DNA from 2 places in the Desulfosporosinus youngiae DSM 17734 genome. Region 2 is predicted to be linked to the other one. Evidence: riboswitches for the same ligand, from Rfam matches in the RefSeq annotation. Region 2 holds a riboswitch; the other holds the start of a gene.
What was found. Region 2 has a riboswitch for S-adenosylmethionine ahead of DESYODRAFT_RS03160 (methionine ABC transporter ATP-binding protein). Riboswitches for the same ligand answer to the same signal wherever they lie in the genome.
Positions count from the first base shown of each region.

Region 1 (7,117 bases), 220 kb from region 2:
GCCAAGGCTTGGCCAGTCAAAATCCAGCCAAAATCCAAACCAAGGGAAAATTATGAATGGCTATCATTTCGTCAGGGGACGGTGAATTGATCGGATTCAACAACCACCGATTTATATGATCCGCGCCCTGTATTAAAGCCCGCCGGACGGGAAATGCCCCGCCCGCCGATGGCCGTTGATTTTTTGCGGCCCGGCCCCAACCACGGCAGTTCAAATTCGGAATCGATTCCGAATTTGAACAGAAACCAGACGGCGGCCTCCCCTCCTGAGATAATGCTTAAACTATTCTTATCCTTTTCTCCGGGCAGGCAGAGACAGCAAACTACAATTCCCGGCCACGGACCAGGAATTATACCCGCTAAAATCTCTGTTTCGCAATAAATGATGGACGGCTACACATACACAGCCAACAGTGATATGATTTCTCATATACAAATCACATAATTTAAGGAGGAACTCGCAGTGATTCAAGCCGCTATTCCAGGCCGCGGAATTATGAACCTTGAAGTGCTGGTCCTAGATTACAACGGAACCTTAGCCTTAGACGGGCAACTGCTTGAACCTGTTAAGGATCATATCAAGCGTTTATCTCCTTTTCTGGAAATCCATATTCTTACTGCCGATACTTACGGCAGCGTGGTAAAGCAATGTGAAGGCTTACCCGTTAAGGTACATGTATTAGAAAGCACAGACCATGTTAAGGAAAAAACAGATTATATTTTACAGTTCGGAACTCAAGACGTTGCAGCTATAGGAAACGGAGCAAATGATCAATTAATGCTTCAGCATGCGCGCTTAGGCATTGCAGTCATCGGCTCCGAGGGTGCCTCCACCCAAGCTCTTCTATCCGCTGATCTAGTTGTTCATAAGATAGAAGATGCCTTCGGTTTACTCCTGGAGACCAAACGTCTCCAGGCCACCTTAAGACTCTGAAGGTCAGATGAATACATAAAGAGCCGCGCCAGATACTAGATAGCGCGGCTCTTTATGTCTCTCGTTCTAGCCTGAAATAGATCGCCATTGCCTATGATAACCAATGACTTAGTCTACGCAATACATATCCTTAAAATAACGGTAAATTATATAAATAGTCATTAGTAAACCCAAAGGGAGGTCTTTTATGAAATCCGATCATAAAACGGATACTTTAGCCAATATGGATCCATCTATGCAAAGAGTAGCTGTTGGCATCCACGGTATACCTGAATTAAAGCGCGACGAAAAAATCAACTATCTTGGAGAATTCCGCGAACGCATAATCCGGCGTTTAACCAAAAAACAAGTTGCTGAGAAATCCATCTATCCCGAAATAGAAAAAGCCTTAAGTCATAGGGAAAGCTCAAGAATGCTTATAAATGGCAGCTTAAGCCCTCAGTTTACCGATAAGTACCTTAAACTCGCCCGAAAAATGAAAAAATCCTACACGGTAATTCATGATCCTGAGCTCACAGGGGAGACGGGATTAGTGGTAATAAGTAATGATGCTGTTGATATACAAGATATTGATGTTTAAATAATTCTAGTGGGGATCATGGATAAACTGTTATTCCTCTTCCCCACAAACAGTCTCCCTTTCACAAGACAAGTTACAACGGTTGGTTAACTCCAGCTACTAAATTGCGATTCCCTTTTTGCTCAGCTTTCTCCATGTAGCAGACTCCAAGGTTAAGAGTTGTTCCGTAAAAACTTCCCTGGCCTCGGACGTTTCCTGGTTTTTCGGTCCTATTAAGTAAAAAGAACGCGTAAGGGGATTTCCCTTAATTCTGATCGTCTTAAATTCTTTCGCATTGAGCTCCTTTCGTACAATCCAACGTGAGACAAGGGCAATTCCTAACCCAGCCGTAACAGCCTGCTTAATGGCTTGGCCACTTCCAAAGATATAAGACTTTCTGACATGAATACCCCATTCTTTGAAAAGCTTGTCACTAAACGCACGAGTTCCGGAACCGCTTTCTCTGAGAATCCATACTTGGTCTTGAAGGTGCTCAGACGTAACAATCGGAAGTCTTGCTAAAGGATGTTGATTTGGTACTAATAAAATAATTTCATCCTCCATTAAAGGGCGGACAAGGATGTCCGAATGATCAACTTCTCCTTCCACAAGGGCAATGTCTAAGTGATTAGCCTGTACCCCTCGAATTATCTCTCTCGTATTAGCAATCGAGGTTTCAATTTCCACTTTCGGATATTGAGCAGCAAATTCGGCCACTACAAAGGGCAAAATGTATTCTCCAATTGTATAGCTGGCCCCCACTCTCAAATTTCCTGTGACCACATTTGAGATTCTCTTAATTTCCTGTTTAGCCTTATCTTGCAATTGCAAAATTTGCTTAGCGTATTCATAATATATCTCACCCGATTGGGTGAGCTCCAAATGGTTTGACGAGTTATCAATCAACTTTGTGCCAAGTTCTTCTTCTAAGCCTTGGATTTGTAAACTGACATCAGGATGGGATAGGTAAAGTTCCTCTGCAGCATCAGAAGAATTCTTATTTTCAACAATGGTAACAAAGATTTTTAAAGGATCATTTATAATCACAGATTACACCTCATTTAGGATCTCTTAACAAACATAGTTTGTATAATGATACTGCTTTTCCTGGGATTCTACAACGTCCTATTCCTTACAATCTTCCCCATTTTTCCAGACAATATCCTTATCAGCATCATTGTAGGGTTTTCCTGGGGTATATTCAGCTCATTTACTCTAAATTTCGCCCCCTGTCACACCCAGAATTTAGCAGGAATTTCACGTTGACATCGATAGAAATTTGTTTTATAGTAAGCTATATTCCAAGTAAAACAATAGAATATCAAATTTTCTCTTATCAAGAGCGGCGGAGGGACTGGCCCTATGATGCCCGGCAACCGATAGCGTAAGCTATGAGGTGCTAATTCCAGCAGAACCCCAGGTTCTGAGAGATGAGAGTAGCGCGTTAAATAACATGACGACTGCTTCTCTTGAAGCAGTCGTTTTTATTTAAACCTTTTTCATCCTTGATCCGGCTCATCGGTTTTCCCAAGCAGTATCTCAACTAAAAAAAACTAGGAGGATTTATCATGACTAACACACGACAACCAGGTATCGAAACTATTTCCCTGCATGGAGGGCAAAGCCCGGATCTCGCCACAAATTCACGCGCCGTTCCCATCTACCAGACATCCTCCTTCGTCTTCAACGACACAGATCATGCTGCCAATTTATTCGGCTTAAAAGAACCAGGCAATATCTACACCCGGATCATGAATCCTACCCAAGACGTTTTTGAGCAGCGTATCGCCCTGCTCGAAGGGGGGATCGGAGCACTTGCCACTGCCTCCGGCCAAGCCGCCATAACCTATGCTCTTTTAAACATCGCCCAAGCCGGGGATGAAATTGTGGCTTCCAGCTCTCTTTACGGCGGCACTTTCACATTATTCGCCTATACATTCGCTAAGCTTGGCATCAAAGTCCACTTCGTTGATGTTGATAAACCGGAAGAATTCCGTTCTAAAATCACGGAAAATACCAAAGCTTTATACACAGAAACCATCGGAAATCCACTCATCAATGTTGCCGACCTGGAGGAAATTGCCCGTATTGCTCACGAAAACGGTCTTCCGCTTATTGTTGACAATACTTTCGCTTCCCCCTATTTATGCCGGCCTATTGAGTTCGGAGCGGACATCGTAGTGCATTCTGCTACTAAATTCATTGGCGGACACGGTACTTCCATTGGAGGAGTAATTGTTGACTCAGGAAAATTCGACTGGAACAACGGCAAGTTCCCCGGACTCAGTCAGCCGGACCCCAGCTACCATGGTATTGTCTTTACAGAAGCCTGTGGTAATGCTGCCTATATCACCAAAGCCAGAGTCTCTCTTCTCCGCGACACCGGGGCTTGCCTTTCCCCGTTTAACTCGTTCTTGCTCTTGCAAGGATTGGAAACCCTCCCCTTACGCATGGAACGCCATGTTGAAAACGCCAAAAAGGTGGCAGAGTTTCTCGATCAGCATGACTTAGTCACTTGGGTTAACTACCCGGGTCTTGAAAAAAACCCGTATCATGCACTGGCTCAGAAATACCTGCCTAAAGGGCCTGGCGCAATCTTCACCTTTGGCCTTAAAGGCGGTCTGAATGAGGGAAAACGATTTATTAACAGCCTTAAGCTATTTTCTCATTTAGCCAACGTCGGGGATGCCAAATCCTTGGTTATTCATCCAGCAAGCACCACCCATCAACAGCTTGATGAAGAAGCCCAACGCGGCGCAGGAGTCTCCCCGGATATGATCCGCGTATCCATCGGAATCGAAACCATTGACGACCTGCTCTATGATTTAGACCAAGCTTTAGCGGCAAGCCAGCAAGCATAATCTCAAGCTCAAACGAGACTTAATTCATCTGTCCTGCATCGAGCCTCACACCTGGAAAGGAGTTTTGCCAGTGCCCATTAAAATACCTGAAAATCTGCCCGCTCTGGATATACTGCATCAAGAAAACATTTTTGTGATGGGGGAAGAACGCGCCTTTCACCAGGACATTCGTCCTTTAAAAATCGTTATTCTCAATCTCATGCCCGTCAAAGAAACCACGGAAACACAGCTTTTAAGACTGCTCGGCAATTCCCCCTTGCAAGTTGATATTGTGCTTTTGCGCATAGACACACATACATCTAAAAATACAACCCAAGAACACCTAGATTCCTTTTATAAAAGGTTCAGTGATATCGAAAACCAAAAGTTTGACGGTATGATTATAACCGGAGCACCGGTTGAACACTTGGAATTTGAGGAAGTCACCTATTGGGAAGAGTTTAAAAGCATCTTAGCTTGGACAAAAACCCACGTAACCTCCACACTTCACATTTGCTGGGGAGCACAAGCAGGTCTTTATCATCATTATGGGATTCCTAAATACCCTCTCCCTGAGAAAATGTTTGGTATCTTCAAACACAATGTTAATAAGAGCGGTTTAAATGGGATGCAGCTTCTCAGAGGGTTTGACGATGAATTTTATGTTCCCCATTCCCGCCACACGGAAATTAAGCACTCCGACCTTGAAAAACACCCTGAATTAGAGATTTTATCAGAGTCGGACGAAGCCGGCATTTACATTGTCGTATCCAAGGATGGACGACAAGTCTTTGTAACAGGACATTCTGAATACGATACATTAACCTTGAAAGAAGAATATGACCGGGACATCTCTAAAGGGCTTTCCATTGCTCTTCCCAAAAGCTATTTCCCAAATGATGATCCAACCCGAAGACCCATTCACAACTGGCGCTCCCATACTAATCTTCTTTTTCAAAACTGGCTGAATTACTACGTCTATCAAGAAACTCCCTATGACCTGGGTGCCCGCTGAATAACAAGTTTATCAAGCTTTAAAAACAAAGTTGTCCGGACATCGGACAACTTTGTTTCTTTTTATGCACCTTTTCGCAGTTCTGCTTAGAACAATCCCGTGATTCTTCCTTCTGCATCAATATCCATTCTCGTTGCTGCAGGCCGTTTCGGCAGTCCCGGCATGGTCATAATTGCACCGGTAATTGCAACCAGGAATCCCGCTCCGGCCGAAAGACGAACTTCCCGGACGGTGATCGTGAAATCCGTCGGCCGCCCTAATCGAGCGGCATCGTCTGTGAGAGAGTATTGTGTTTTGGCCATGCAGATTGGCAAATTGCCATACCCCAACTCGACATATTTCTTTATGGAAGCTTGAGCCGTTTTATCAAAGTTAACTCCGTCCGCCCCATAAATTTCTTTAGCTATTCTGCCGATTTTCTCCTCAATGGACAGCTCTAATTCATAAAGAACCCTGAAGTTGGATACTTTGCGTTCCAGTGTGGAAAGTACGGTTTCAGCAAGCTCCACGCCGCCTTCTCCGCCCCGCGTAAATACTTCGGAAAGCGCTACCTCCGCGCCTAATTGCTGACACCTGTCCCGCACCAGGTTCAACTCCGCTTCTGTATCCGTTGGGAACCGGTTAATCGCGACAACTGCCGGAACCCCAAATTTGGCCATGTTTTCGATATGTTTCTCCAGGTTGACCACACCCCGTGCCAAAGCCTCTAAGTCTTCATTTCCCAATTGATCTTTGGCTACCCCGCCGTTCATTTTTAAGGCCCGAACCGTTGCCACAATCACCACAGCCTCCGGTTTCAAGCCACCGAAGCGGCACTTCAGATCAAAGAATTTTTCTGCTCCAAGGTCGGCGCCAAAGCCGGCTTCTGTAACTAAATAATCCGCTAGCTTGAGGCCCAGTTTCGTTGCCATAATGCTGTTGCAGCCATGGGCAATATTCGCAAATGGGCCGCCATGAATAAATACCGGCGTATTTTCCAAGGTTTGAACCAGATTTGGTTTAATGGCGTCTTTCATTAGAAGTGCCATTGCCCCTTCAGCTTCTAAATCATGGGCGGTTACAGGCTTTCCTTCATAAGTATAAGCTACCACAATCCTGCCAAAACGTTCTTTGAGATCCATTAGATCACTGGCCAAACACAGGATTGCCATGACTTCAGAGGCTACAGTAATATCATAGCCATTTTGGCGGGGAACTCCTTCCATCTTGCCGCCCAAACCTATAACAATATTGCGCAGGGCCCGATCATTCATATCTACCACGCGACGGAAAACAACTTGACGGGGATCGATATTCAGAGGGTTTCCCTGCTGAATACTATTATCCAACATCGCGGCTAAAAGACTATGAGCTGACGTAATTGCATGGAAATCCCCGGTAAAGTGAAGATTAATATCTTCCATGGGCACAACTTGAGCATACCCGCCTCCGGCCGCTCCGCCCTTAACTCCGAAACAAGGTCCAAGGGATGGTTCGCGTACCGCAATCATAGCCTTTTTGCCCATTTTGGAAAGCGCTTGCCCTAATCCCACCGTTGTTGTGGTTTTACCTTCTCCTGCAGGAGTCGGATTGATAGCCGTTACTAAAATCAGCTTGCCATTAGGCTTATCCTTTAAGCGGTTCCAAACACTCAAATTCACCTTGGCTTTGTACTTGCCATATAACTCCACTTCATCTTCTTGCAAATCAAGGGTTTTAGCAATCTCTAAGATTGGCTTCATAACTGCTGCCTGGGCGATTTCGATATCAGTTTTCATGCTCTTAACTTCC
Region 1 is NZ_CM001441.1:443,958-451,074, reverse strand. It holds gene DESYODRAFT_RS02190 (HAD family hydrolase) at 463-933, shown strand; gene DESYODRAFT_RS02185 (YueI family protein) at 1,121-1,513, shown strand; gene DESYODRAFT_RS02180 (LysR family transcriptional regulator) at 1,613-2,536, opposite strand; SAM riboswitch class I at 2,823-2,929, shown strand; gene DESYODRAFT_RS02175 (homocysteine synthase) at 3,061-4,353, shown strand; gene metA (homoserine O-acetyltransferase MetA) at 4,424-5,347, shown strand; gene DESYODRAFT_RS02165 (formate--tetrahydrofolate ligase) at 5,434-7,104, opposite strand.
Region 1: linked by a shared signal. The riboswitch ahead of DESYODRAFT_RS02175 (homocysteine synthase) and the one ahead of DESYODRAFT_RS03160 (methionine ABC transporter ATP-binding protein) in region 2 are both predicted to bind S-adenosylmethionine.

Region 2 (7,117 bases):
GTCAATCCCTACTATGCAAAAATGCACGGTTATGAACCGTACGAGCTGATAGGAAAATCAATGTATGATGTGCTTTGTGCTTCGGGACATCGGAACGATTGCTGCAAAAATAGTCCTAAAATACGGAATGATCGTTATGAATATAATTCAGTGCATGTAAGAAAAGATGGAAGTCGTTTTCCTGTACGTATTAATAATCATGAAATAACTGTGAAGGAACGGCGCCTGCGTATTGTCTCTACATGGGATATTACAGAGGTTGAACTTAAAGAAAAGGAATTGACCCAGTATCGGGAGAGTTTAGAGCAATTGGTTAAATTTCGCACGGATGAGCTGGAAAAAACAAATGAGCGGCTACGAAGTGAGATCCTCCAAAAGGAATCTATCGAAAACGAATTAGCCAAAGCAAATCAAGAAATGATTGATACCCTTGAAGGTATGGGGGATTGCTTTGAAGCTGTAAATACCCAATGGATTATAACGTATGCCAATAGGGCCATGGTCAAGGCGCTCGAAGCAAATGGTTTGGATGGAAATATAGTAGGGTCTGATTATCGGGAGACTTATAAACTAGGGAGTAAGACGATTAATGATGCTTGTCTTAAAGTTATGCATGATGGTGTGCCGGTGCGGTTCGAGACCTACGCCCTAATTATGGAGCAGTGGGTGGAAGTCAGTATTTATCCAACAGAGAGCGGAATTTCGATTTTTCTTCGAAATATCGAGGAAAGGAAGAAAATCGAAAAGGCGGTGGAGGAAGAGCATCATCGTTTATATTCGTTATTTAATAGCTTTCCTGGTCTAATCTATCTCCAAGAAGAAAACAATAGAATACGTTTCGCGAACAATAGCTTTCAAGCAAAGTTTGGTCCATGTATAGATCAACTCTGCCATGAAGTGATAGCAGGGTTACCAATGCCGTGCCCTGATTGCATGTCTTCAATGGTTCTTAGGAGTCTTACAGCCGTATGGAAAGAGATGGTTTTTGACAATCGTATTTATGAGGTATATTCTCAGCCTTTCATTGATGCCGATGGATCAAAGTTAGTTTTCAAGGTACTTATTGATATTACTGACAGAAGGCGTGCTGATCGCGAATTGGCGCGTTTAGAGAGACTTAATATGATAGGCGAAATGGCGGCGGGTATCGCTCACGAGGTAAGGAATCCACTGACGGCAGTTCGGGGGTTTCTTCAATTGCTCCAATCCAAGGTCGAGACTGTGGCTTATCATGACTTTTATCAATTGATGACGGATGAATTAGATCGAGCTAATCTGATCCTATCAGACTTCCTGAGTTTAGCGAAAGATAAATCCATTGATTTTAAATTGATCAATATTACAAGAATAGTCACATCGTTAACTCCGCTTTTAACGGCTGATGCAATCAATCAAGATAAAAAAATAGCGTTTGAGTTTGATGAAGTTGCTGATATACGTGGGAATGGAAATGAGCTTCGACAGTTGATTTTGAACTTGGCGAGAAATGGATTTGAAGCGATGCAAGCGGGTGCGGCTTTAACCATTCGAACTTATGCCTTGAGAAACGATATAATTCTTGAAGTCTGTGATCAAGGCAGAGGAGTTGATCCGGATATACTCGAAAATCTAGGGACTCCGTTTCTAACAACCAAAGAACGAGGGACCGGATTAGGGATCGCAATATGCCAGAGTATTGTTGCACGCCATAAAGCGTCAATTAGTTTTGACTCAGATCATACAGGGACAACAGTTACAGTTAGGTTTCCGTCGAGTGAGAATCTATAATTTGCATGATAATTTACCCTTTGGTTTTATTTAATAGACGCACTGCATTGGGGTTCCTTGTGAAAAATCCAGCAATTGCACGGCTTTCGAGGACTTTATGGTTGAAGGCCAGTCCAGCATGGCCAGGATGACAAGGGAACGGGGTTCATGATAGCATTTCAATGCTATCATGAACCCCGTCCTTTTGTCACGTTCTAATTTATTTTTAGAATGCCGGAACAATCGAGCCTTGATATTTTTCTTCGATGAACGTTTTAACCTCTGGTGAAGTTAGAGCTTTAGCTAGCTTTTGTAGAGCGGGATCGTCTTTACGAGTGTCCTTGACAACTAGAATATTAGCATAAGGAGAGTCTTTGTCTTCCATAATAATGGAATCATTGATTGGGTTAAGTCCGCCTTCAATGGCGAAATTTGTATTGATTACTGCGGCATTAACTTTAGGATCTTCAAGCACTCTTGGAAGCTGAGGAGCGTCGAGGGGAGTAATTTTAAGTTGCTTGAGGTTAGTCTTAATATCATTAACGGTTCCTTTGATGCCTACTCCATCGTTTAATTGAATGACGCCGGCTTTGGCCAGGAGGGCAAGGGCGCGGCCGCTGTTAGAAGGATCATTGGGAATGACTATGGTATCTCCATTTTTGAGGTCTTCCAGTTTCGTGATTTTTTTAGAGTAAACCCCCATTGGTTCGATGTGGACATTAGCAATGGAAACATTCTTCAGGGAGTGATCTTGGTTAAAGGAGTCCAGGTAAGGAGTATGTTGGAAGAAGTTAGCGTCGATATCACCTGTATCCAAGTCCAAGTTTGGGCGGACGTAATCAGTGTAATTCACGATTTGAAGGTCAACGCCTTCTTTGAGAAGAGCAGGTTTAATGTGTTCCAGGATTTCAGCATGAGGGATTGGGGTTGCCCCAACTTTAAGTACGGTGCCAGAGGACTTGTCGGAGCCACAGCCGGAAAGCACGAGGGAAAGAGAGACGAAAACAGTGAGCAAAAGGGCAAAACAGCGATGATTCTTGATTCTTGACATAATTTCTTCCTCCTATTTGTTTCATTTCTTTTGGACAGGGTTGCCTTTTCTAGGATGCAGGTAAAGCGTGGGACGGGTTCATAACTGAGGATTTAATGAGTAAGCTTGCGTGCCAGTGTGGTTCCCAGAGATTGTATGATCTGAACAATCACGACAAGAATGACGACGGTGATGATCATAATATCGGTTCGGAAACGGTTGTAACCATATTGGATGGCCAAGTCTCCTAACCCACCCCCGCCAACAGCACCGGCCATAGCGGTGTAGCCGATGACACTGATTGTCGTGATGGCAACGCCTAGAATCAGTGAAGCTTTTGCTTCAGGAAGAAGAACTTTTTGGATGATTTGTTGGGGGGAAGCTCCCATTGATAAAGCCGCTTCAATGACGCCGTAAGGAACTTCTTTGAGAGAACTTTCCACGACTCTGGCCACAAAGGGAGCAGCTGAGATGACGAGAGGAACAATAGCTGCAGTTGTACCGATCGATGAGCCAATAATGGATTTAGTGAATGGGATTAAGGCTACCAATAGGATGATGAACGGAGCGGAACGCAAGATGTTGATGACGGTGCCTAAAGTCCGCTCGACCCATGGATTGGGCATGATGTGCCCGGGAGAAGTAATGACCAAAATAATGCCTAAAGGAAGTCCCAGCAGGTAAGCCAGTACCGTGGAAGCGAGTACCATATAGAGGGTTTCGCCGGTTGCCGGTATGACAAGCCGGAATGAATCAATCCAAAAAGTCGCCTGAAAAAGCAGGGATGAATCAAAGCCCACGATGAATCACCTCCACATTTAATTTGCGAGATTCCAAGTAGCGATGGGCTGTTTTGATTTGTTCGGGGTTTCCGAGAAGTTCGATGGTAAGTGTACCAAATAATGTGGACCTCAAGTGGTCGATGCTTCCATAGAGAATATTGGCCCGGACATCGCAAGAACGCAGTAAGTCAGTGATGATTGGATCTGAGGCCCGTGAACCGAGAAATTGTATGCGAACAATTTCCGAATCTTTGTGAGTTGCAAGCTCCTGTAAAAGGTCGGCTGGAAGTTCGTTCGGAAAAACAGTTGAGATAAACTGGCGGGCGATATCTGACTGAGGTTTAATAAAAACAGATTCGACAGGACCGTTTTCAACAATGTGTGCGGCATGAATAACCGCAACATCCGTGCAGATTTCTTTGACTACTTTCATTTCATGGGTAATCATCACAATCGTTAAACCAAGTTTCTGGTTGATATCCCGCAAAAGATTGAGAATAGAAAGGGTGGTCTGCGGATCTAAGGCTGAGGTGGCTTCGTCACATAAGAGGACTTGTGGCTTGGTGGCGAGTGCCCGGGCAATTCCAACCCGTTGTTTTTGGCCGCCGCTTAATTGCGCAGGATAAACAGACGCTTTATCTTCGAGACCAACTAAATGGAGTAATTCTTTGACCCGTACCGAGATTTCCTTCTTAGACACTCCGGCGATTTCCAGGGGGAAGGCAATGTTTTCCTCTACGGTCCGTGATAGAAGAAGATAAAAATGTTGAAAGATCATGCCAATATTCTGACGCGCATGACGCAGTTCCTTGCCGGAAAGCTGTGTCAGGTCTTGGCCGGCGACAATGATGTGACCACTCGTTGGTTTCTCGAGAAGGTTTAAGCAGCGCACTAATGTGCTTTTTCCTGCACCGCTCAATCCAATAATCCCGTAGATGGACCCCTGCGAAATGTTCAAGGATACATTATCAAGGGCAATGACGTTCCCTTGACGAGAAGAATATTGCTTTACTAATTGTTTAATCTGAATCAAAGGTTATTGCTCCTTTGCATAATTAATTTATGCCCAGCGGTTTTATACACAACAAAACTCCGCGAAGAAAACCCGCGGAGTACCATTCGGTTTTCCTCTTATCTCCCAGATTTCTCTGCAGGAGTTAGCACCGTGCAAAAATGCCGGTTGCCGGGCTTCATCGGGCCAGTCCCTCCACCTACTCTGAATAAGAGTCTACTATGAGGTTTTACTGTGTCTAAGAATTACTAAAGCTATCCATAGTTTAGCATAGGGAAGATAGGGTTGGCAAGAGATAAAATTTATACGGGTTTAATTTATACTTGAACTAAAAAAGCTTGACAATAACACAACACTTTAATAGATTAAAGGGAGACAGTGACCTTGTTCAATTATTTGGGAGGGGAAAGCCATGTCAAGCGATGAGCGTTTACAAAATCCCTTAAATGATGCCCTAGTAGAAGCCGTTTTATTGCTTAAGAGCAAAGAAGAGTGTTATCGGTTCTTTGAAGATATCGCGACAGTTGCTGAAATCAAGGCTTTGGCTCAGCGTTTGGAAGTCGCTAAGATGCTGCAAAGGAACGAGACCTATACCGCAATTACGGAAAGAACCGGAGTAAGTACTGCAACGATCAGTCGTGTGAAGCGCTGCTTGAATTTCGGAGCAGATGGTTATCAGCTTATCTTACGGCGTTTAAAGGAGCAGAACGCACAGAAAAATGACGGTCATGAAGGAGAAGCATAAATGTTGAGAACGAATTTAGGGTTGCGTATACCAAAGGGCATGCGGGATCTATTACCTGAGGAAATCGCTGTTCAAGAGGAGTTAGAGGAAAAAGTTCTGGCCCTTTTCCGGCAGTGGTCTTATCAGAAAGTATTGACTCCAACCTTGGAATATTCGGCTTGTGTTCAGCCGGATGTTGACCAGGACGATTTGCTGTACAAGTTTTTTGACCGTGAAGGGCATATATTAACCTTACGCCCCGAACTGACGATACCGATCGCCCGTCTTGTCGGTACACGTATGAGGGGGGGAGAATTTCCCCTGCGCTTATGTTATGGTGCAGATGTCTATCGAAATACCAATGTCAGGCACAGAGAGTTCCGACAATTGGGTGTAGAACTGGTGGGTTCTGACCAGGAACTGGCAGACGCTGAAGTGATTGCCCTTGCTGTAGAAGCTATCGCAGGTTTGGGCCTGGAAAATTATCAATTTAATCTGGGACATATGGGGATTTTTTCGGGACTCATGCTGGAAGCCGGAGTGGATGAGGGGATACAGGCCAAATTAGAAGAAGTATTAGCTCGTAAGGACATGGTGGGCGTGGAAAGCTGTGTCAGACAAAGTGGATTACCGGGACGGGTTCAGGAGCTACTGCTTCGGTTACCCCATTTTCACGGGGGAGAGGAAATTCTGGATGAAGTCCTCGGTTGGAGTGAGAGACCCGCAATTCGGGCAGCAGTCGAAAGTCTAAGGAGAATTTATCAGTATTTAAATGATTTTGGTGTTCAGGAGAATGTGTCCTTAGATCTGGGAATACTTCGGGGTTTTTCATATTATACTGGGGTGATTTTTGAAGGGTATGTTCCGGGAATAGGTTTTCCGGTCGTTGAGGGCGGACGTTATGATGCCTTATATGCCGACTTTGGTATCCCTCAGCCGGCAACCGGGTTTGCGATACATTTAGGCAATCTCTTGGAACAATTTCCGCTGCCAAATGTCGAGGGAGCAGATGTCTTAGTTTATGGATCCGATGCGAAGCAGGTCATTCGCCGGAGCCAGGCTTTGAGGGCCTTGGGGAAACGGGTAGAGATGTCTCTCGGAGTTTTAGGCAATGATGAGGCAGGGAAAATAGCGCGGCAAAAGAATATTGCTCAGGTTTTATGTGTTGATGGAGAAAGTTTGTGAAGACAAATAATTTGAAATAATTGGATGAGTTCAGCACTTTTTTAGGCTGGAATATTATATAATGACATATTGGAGATACATCTGGATAAGGGGTGTAAAAATTGCGTAAACTTGCGGTACTTACAGGCGGGGGAGATTGTCCGGGGCTCAATGCGGTGATTCGGGCAATTGCTAAGAGTGCACATGGATATGGACTCGAAGTGCTTGGAATCAGAGATGGTTTTCGTGGAGCGGTAGAAGGGGATTTTGTGCCCCTTTCTCTGCGGGAGGTTTCGGGTATTTTACCACGTGGCGGCACGATTTTAGGAACAACGAATCGAGATAACCCTTTTGCTTATCAAACAAAACTAAATGGGGTAACTCAACCGGTGGATCGCTCAGATGATGTCATCCGGAATTTACAAGAGCAGGGTGTGGATGCCTTGCTGGCAATTGGGGGAGACGGAAGTCTGAAGATCGCCCTTGAGTTTGCCAATAAAGGGCTTAAAGTGATCGGAATTCCCAAGACGATTGACAATGATTTAATGGCTACGGATCAAACCTTTGGTTTCCAAACGGCGGTAGCTACGGCCCAAGAAGCCTTAGACCGTTTACATACCACCGCGGAATCCCATCACCGGGTTATGATTCTTGAAGTC
Region 2 is NZ_CM001441.1:659,364-666,480, forward strand. It holds gene DESYODRAFT_RS03145 (PAS domain S-box protein) at 1-1,767, shown strand, start outside; gene DESYODRAFT_RS27890 (hypothetical protein) at 1,798-1,938, opposite strand; gene DESYODRAFT_RS03150 (MetQ/NlpA family ABC transporter substrate-binding protein) at 1,973-2,797, opposite strand; gene DESYODRAFT_RS03155 (methionine ABC transporter permease) at 2,890-3,576, opposite strand; gene DESYODRAFT_RS03160 (methionine ABC transporter ATP-binding protein) at 3,566-4,591, opposite strand; SAM riboswitch class I at 4,687-4,785, opposite strand; gene DESYODRAFT_RS03165 (YerC/YecD family TrpR-related protein) at 4,983-5,315, shown strand; gene hisZ (ATP phosphoribosyltransferase regulatory subunit) at 5,316-6,479, shown strand; gene DESYODRAFT_RS03175 (6-phosphofructokinase) at 6,581-7,117, shown strand, end outside.